Regions from separate parts of the Roseibium sp. SCP15 genome, predicted to be linked through region 2. Evidence: predicted binding sites of a transcription regulator. Region 2 holds the regulator's gene; the other holds the start of a gene.
What was found. Region 2 encodes PhoB, which activates phosphate uptake and scavenging genes when phosphate is short. Its sites were predicted from a motif close to TGTCATNNANCTGTCAT; they were not measured.
Positions count from the first base shown of each region.

Region 1 (3,416 bases), on a different contig from region 2:
TCGGCCTTTGCCGTGTCGCCGTCAATCTGCAGGGTGAAATCCAGATCGACAGGATGGGCAACGCCCTTGATGGTTACGGTGCCGCTGGCACGGTAGCTGTTTCCTTCGACCAGCGAAACGCTGTCTGCCTTGAATTCCGCAGCCGGGAACCCGTCGACGTCGAACCATTCCTTGCCTGGCAACGTGCCGTCAAACTGCGGGTTGCCGGTGGCTGCGCTCGCCGGATTGATTTCGGCGGAAATTTTCGCAGCTTCCGGTGCGTTCGGGTCAAAATCGATGCTTGCGGTCCAGGAGGCAAAGGTACCTGCAAGCGTGTTGCCGGCCTGATTGACCTCAAAGCCAAGCGTGCTCTGCGCCGGGTCGACAGTCCATGTGTCTGCAAGCGCAGGGCCGGAGAGCGTCGAGATGGCCAGTATGGGGAGGGCGTATACTAGTTTTTTCAGAGCCATGTAGTATTTTCCTAAAGCTTTCTGTCAGGTGTCATTTTTTGCAGGTGCCGTGGAGACCATGCGCCTCAGCGTGTCATCCCTGGCAATGAAATGATGCTTCAGTGCTGCGGCGACATGTACCACGATCAGTGCGATCAGCAGGTAGGCACCATACGCATGCAATAGTTTGAAGAAGCTCTCTGCCTGTTCCTTGGACCCCAGAATTTCAGGAACCGGCAAGTGAGGTACTGGTTGCACATTGAACAGAATTGTCGGAATGCCCCAAGGCGAAGCGGACACCATGAACCAGCCGGTGATCGGCATGGCGAAAATAAGTGCGTAGAGACCGACATGACCAAGATGCGCCCCGATTTTTTCCAGCGGGTGCATGCCTTCGGGAAGTTTTGGTGACGGATTGAACACGCGCCAGACCAACCGCAGCACACCAAGCGTCAGAACCACAAACCCGATGGACTTGTGCAGCTGGAAAAGCTGGAAAGTCGCAGGGTCGGTTTGCGGCAGCGTGGTCAGGTAAAGACCAAAAGCAAGCATGCCGATAATCAGGAGAGCCATCGTCCAATGGAAGAAGATGGCTATTTGCCCATACCCTGTCGTTGTATTGCGCAGCATGGCCTGTTCCCTGGAAAGGGAAGCCGGTCGGAACCGGCTTCCGGAGAGTTTTCTTTAGTTGGTCTGAGCAGCGGTAAGCGCTTCTGCGTGGAAAGTCACGTTCACTTCGTCACTGACATAGGGAACATACTTGTCCATGCCGAAGTCAGACCGTTTCAGCACGGTCGTAACGGCAAAGCCGGCAGCTTCTTTTTTGGCCATGGGGTGTTCACCCATTGCGGTCACCTGAACCTGGAGGGTGACCGGCTTGGTGATGTCCCGAATAGTCATGTCGCCGGTGACTTCCAGCTGGTTTTCACCGGTTTGCTCAACCTTGGTGCTTTTGAAGGTTGCTTTGGGAAACTTTGCAGCATCAAAGAAGTCGGCGCTCTTGAGGTGAGTGTCCCGATCCGCCCAGAAGGTGTCGAGGCTGTCGATGTCGATGGTAAACTCGACGGAAGAATTGGACGGCGTGTCCTTGTCGATCTGGAGGTTTCCTTCCCAGTTGCCGAAACGGCCATCTGTGGTGGAGTATCCAAGGTGATTGTAGGTAAAGGACAAATTGGCGTGAGACTTGTCGAAATCATAGGCGACAGGTTCGGCAACGGCGGTTCCGGCCAGTAGGGACAAAGCAAGCGCTGAAGCTGCAAAACGGATCATGATCAAACCTCTTTGACTGTTTCGGGAGCGTTCGCTCATGAACGCTGCCAGCCAGATATATGTAAAAAAAACGCGAGCGCTATTTGACTGTCTGTTCGTGTTGGCTGAACAATTCCACGTCTGTCGCTCTGGCCGGCTTTCTCTCATTTCCGTCATTGAAGTCAGACATTTGCCTGTCCACCTTGTTAAGGTGCACATCCGGTGCCCGACGAGGGTAAACTGAAGGTCGGGTAACTGAAGAATCAATTCCAGTTGAGTAGCTTGGACATCTGCAGTTTGTCTTGTGGAGAGGCAAGGGGCTGAATTATTGAAGAAAATTGTTGTGTCATCATTCCATCACCAATCGCGTGCATCTGTTTGAACAGTTTCCCTCAAGTCCAAAGCGCCATCAGCCAAACGTGACTCCAGGCATTGTCTGGAGATGAAGGAGAATCAATCGTGAAACAGGCAGTCATAGTGTGTCACCGGGGGGCGTGCCTTGCTGCGCCGGAAAACACGCTGGTGGCACTCGAAAAGGCCATCGACCTTGGCGCGGATGTGGTCGAGTTCGACGTGAGGCCGTCAAAGGACGGGGTGCTTTACGTCATGCACGACGAGACGGTGGATCGAACAACCAACGGCAGCGGCCGGTTTGCCGATATGCATTCTTCCGAGATCGACCGGCTTGATGCAGGCGGTTGGTTCGGCCCGGAGTTCGCCGGAGAGCGCGTCCCGCGCTTTGACACTTTTCTGGATCGATGCAAAGGCCGGATTGGAACCTATGTCGAGATCAAGGAAGGCGATCCGGGTGAGGTGCGGGACATGTTGGCCGTGCGCGGCATGTTGAATGACGCGTGGACCTTCTCATTCGATCAGTCCATTCGGGCAGAAGCGCGGGCAAAGGTGCCTGACCTCAAGCGCATGGTGCTGTTTGCCCATGTCGGGTCGGTCGAACGCGCCGTTGCCCAGGAAGCGCACATTCTGGAGTTTCACGAAGATTGTTTCGATGAAAACCTGGTCGCCGAAGCCAGGGAGGCCGGGCTGGTGACGCAGTTGTTTTATGCCGGAGCTGATCGCGCCGTGTTCGAGAAAGCCGTCCGCTGCGGTATCGAACAGATGAACATCGACCATGTCGAGGTTTTCAGGGATGTAGAGAAAAACACGAAGATGTTGGTATTAGACTAGCGAAGAGAATGAACAAAGAGAAAGAGAATTGGAATAACGAAATAAATACCGAATAAATGAGTGTTTTGATTGAGTTTTTCTGAGTATATTGAAGGAAGATAAGATTTTAATAAATTTTGTTAATATGATTGTTCTTTGTGTTTATTATAAGTATTTAGAAGTGGTTAAATAACGATTGGTATTCTTCTGCCTTGACCTTCCTGCCAGTTCGTTGGGGTTTGCAATGAATATCAGTTCTGTAGGTGATGATTGTTTCGATCGGTGTAAGTCTGTTCATCGGACTGCATCGGGATATTTCTCGCTGGATCTGGCGCGGAAGCTCGCATTGATTGTCATTGCCTTTGCAACAATGCTTCTCCTTTCCTTTGACGCGCACTCAGCCGAAGGCGAGGGGGCTCGTAATGGTTGGCATTGGTATGTTGAGCGGGTCATCGGACGTGTGACCTTCGAGGCGGAAGACGGAAAGAAGTTGGCTGCACAAAAAGGGATGCAGATCCAACGAGGCTGGAAGGTGAAAACCGGTCGTGGACGCATAATCATTGGCCGAGGTAAGGA
Region 1 covers NZ_JBDZYI010000001.1:817,142-820,557, forward strand. Annotated here, with positions in the region: gene ABLO27_RS03770 (YceI family protein) at 1-449, opposite strand, end outside; gene ABLO27_RS03775 (cytochrome b) at 474-1,058, opposite strand; gene ABLO27_RS03780 (YceI family protein) at 1,113-1,697, opposite strand; gene ABLO27_RS03785 (glycerophosphodiester phosphodiesterase family protein) at 2,136-2,861, shown strand; gene ABLO27_RS03790 (FecR domain-containing protein) at 3,085-3,416, shown strand, end outside.
Region 1: the regulator PhoB is predicted to act here: its motif matches at 2,021-2,037, upstream of ABLO27_RS03785 (glycerophosphodiester phosphodiesterase family protein).

Region 2 (3,416 bases):
GGTCTTTGGGAAGAAGTGAAGAACCGGCTGGACGAGCCGGGTACCGGGATGTCCGGCGGTCAGCAGCAGCGCCTGTGCATCGCCAGGGCCATTGCGGTCAGCCCGGAAGTGATCCTGATGGATGAGCCGTGCTCGGCTCTCGACCCGATTGCGACGGCAAAGGTCGAAGAGCTGATCGATGAGCTGCGCGAGAACTACACGATCGTGATCGTGACGCACTCGATGCAACAGGCAGCCCGTGTATCGCAGCGCACCGCATTCTTCCATCTCGGCATTCTCGTCGAAGAAGGTCCGACCGAAGACATCTTCACAAATCCGAAAGACAAACGTACGCAGGACTATATCACTGGCCGCTTCGGCTAAGTGGCTACGCGAATTCTGAAAGGGACACTGGATGTCTGAACACACAGTCACGGCCTATGACGACGAATTGACCGCAATGGCCGGCAAGGTCGCCGAAATGGGCGGTCTGGCGGAAAAAGCGTTTGCTGATGCTGTTTCCGCACTGGTCTCGCAAGATATCGAACTGGCACGCGTCACGGTTCAGCAGGACGAACGCTTGGACGCCTTGCATCAGGACATTGAAGCAAAGCTGATCGAAATGATTGTCCGTCGCCAGCCGATGGGGCAGGACCTGCGGGAAATCACCGCCGCGACGCGCATTGCCAACGATCTGGAACGTGTTGGCGATTTGGCCAAGAACGTTGCCAAACGGACGATCGCGATCGACAGCAATCTTCAGTCCAAGAAACTGGCCATCGGTGTGGAACACATGACCGAATTGGCCCTTGCACAGCTGAAGCAGGTTCTGGACGCCTATACGCGCAAGGACGCGGAAGCGGCGAGACGCGTTCAGGAAGCCGACGCTGAAATCGATGCGATCTACACATCGCTCTTTCGGGAGCTGTTGACCTACATGATGGAAGATCCCCGCGTGATCACTCAATGCGTCCATCTTCTGTTCTGTGCCAAGAACATCGAGCGTATTGGCGATCATGCAACCAACATTGCTGAAAACGTCTTTTATATGGTGACTGGCGATCGTCTGCCGGAAGACCGTGCAAAACAGGACGAGACGACCCACGCGGTCTGACAGCTGGAACCCGGTTGGAAATTGGTGACCGGAACGGCAGCATCTGCTGCCGAAACTGGAGCGAGAACGTATGCCGAAGGTGCTTATCGTTGAGGACGAAGAACCACTTAGCCTTCTGTTGAGGTACAACCTGGAAGCGGAAGGATACTCGGTCGAGTCCTGTGCACGTGGTGATGAAGCTGAAATCCGGTTGCGGGAAACCCAGCCCGATCTCCTCCTTCTGGATTGGATGTTGCCGGGGCTGTCGGGCATTGAACTATGCCGCCGGCTTCGCGCGCGTGAAGATACCGAGCGTCTGCCTGTCATCATGCTGACGGCCCGCGGGGAAGAAGCCGAGCGCATTCGAGGTCTTTCAACCGGAGCAGATGACTACGTCGTCAAGCCGTTTTCCGTGCCTGAGCTGATGGCTCGTGTCCGTGCGATCCTCCGCCGCGCAAGCCCGGAAGTTGTTTCCACAATGCTTCGGTCGGGTGACATCGAACTTGACCGTGAAACCCATCGGGTGCGCCGCAATACCAAGGAAATTCACCTGGGGCCGACCGAGTTCCGCCTTCTGGAATTTCTGATGACCTCCCCGGGCCGGGTGTTCTCTCGAGAGCAGCTGTTGGACGGCGTATGGGGCCATGATGTCTATGTCGACGAGCGCACGGTCGACGTCCATGTCGGCCGACTTCGCAAGGCGCTCAACAAGGGCAAGGCCAAGGATCCGATCCGCACGGTGCGCGGTGCCGGCTACGCATTTAATGATCAGTTTTCGATGGCAAGCTGACTACGGCTGAAAACATCGGGAGGGTGGAGTGCTCACCCGCCCGAACCGGTTGTCCGGCCGCATGGCCGCTCCGGTCAGCTTATCCAGAACGTTTCTGATTGCTGCGCATCCTTGAGCCCGAACGCTGACAACGCTCGATCAAGAGAGATGTTGTTCCCGGTGAGAAGAGTTGCGGCTTTTTTCCCTTCAAGCAGCGAGCCATACCGCCTCATGGCGGCAACCCCGGCTGCTGCACCGCCTTCCACCAGGCATTTTTCCTTGGCGAGAATAAACTTCATCGCTTCGAGAATTTCACTCTCCGGCACCTGAACAAAGTCGTCTACCAGTTTCCTGCACATGGCGAAGGTGTATTGGTTGTCGGCCGGTATCGGGCCGGGTAGGGCATCGGCGATGGAAGGTTTTTCGTCGACCTCGACGATATGGCCGACCTTGATACTTTCGATCATGGCGGCCCCATGCTCAAGGGAAACCCCAATGACCTTGATGTCCGGCTTCAGGCTCTTCAGCGCCTTGGCGGTTCCGGCCATGAGCCCGCCACCGCTCAATTGAACGAAGACAATGTCGAGGGCCGGCTGGTCGGCCAGCAGCTCCAGGCCGATGGTGCCTTGCCCGGCGATGACATGCGGATCATCGAAAGGAGATACAAAGAGAAGGCCGTCTCGTTCCGCAATGCGCCGCGCTTCCGCGTCTGCGTCATCCTGCGTTTGTCCGTGAACGATCACTTCCGCCCCGAAATCGTACAGCCCGCCAATCTTTTCGGGAGGTATGATTTCGGTGACACAGACGACGGCACGAATGTTCAGCTGCCTTGCCATATAGGCGACGGCACGACCGTGATTGCCACTTGATACGGTGATGACACCGCGTGATTTCTGAGTTTCGTCGAGAGACAGAAGCTTGTTGGCCGCGCCGCGCAGCTTGAAGGCGCCGGTATCGTGCATCGTTTCCATTTTCAGCCAGATCGACGCGCTCAGCTCTGTCGACAGAGCATGAGATTTGCGCAGCGGAGTGGGGCGCACATAGCCCGCTATCCGTTGTTGCGCAGCATGAATCTCGTCCAACTCAACCATCATTTTTCCGTCTCTCGGCTGTTTCGAAAACAGGGCTTCAGAATGAGTGTTGACAAAATATTCTAAATTAGACAATTTGTCTATAACGCTGAAACGACCCCGCAAGATGGGTCGCGAATTGGGTGACGTTCTGACAGAGAGATGCAGATGCGGCTGGTGAATAAGCAGGAAATCTTGGCGCAGATTGACGAGCGCGCGGTACTTGCGGAGATCGAAGAAGGCTTCAGGTCTTTCGCTCGGGGCGAGGCCCAGGTCGCGCCGGTTACCCACCTGGCGTTCCAAAAGGCAAATGGCGAGTGCCACATCAAATGCGCTCACGTCGGTGAAGACGAGGTTTTTACCGTCAAGCTTGCCACCGGGTTCTATGACAATCCGGAAAGGGGGCTTTCTTCCAGCAACGGCTTCATGGCCGTCATTTCGGCTGAGACGGGAACTCCCTTGGCAATCCTGCAGGATGAAGGCGCATTGACCGATTTGCGCACGG
Region 2 covers NZ_JBDZYI010000002.1:169,021-172,436, reverse strand. Annotated here, with positions in the region: gene pstB (phosphate ABC transporter ATP-binding protein PstB) at 1-363, shown strand, start outside; gene phoU (phosphate signaling complex protein PhoU) at 395-1,093, shown strand; gene phoB (phosphate regulon transcriptional regulator PhoB) at 1,164-1,862, shown strand; gene ABLO27_RS08105 (threonine ammonia-lyase) at 1,937-2,935, opposite strand; gene ABLO27_RS08100 (ornithine cyclodeaminase family protein) at 3,080-3,416, shown strand, end outside.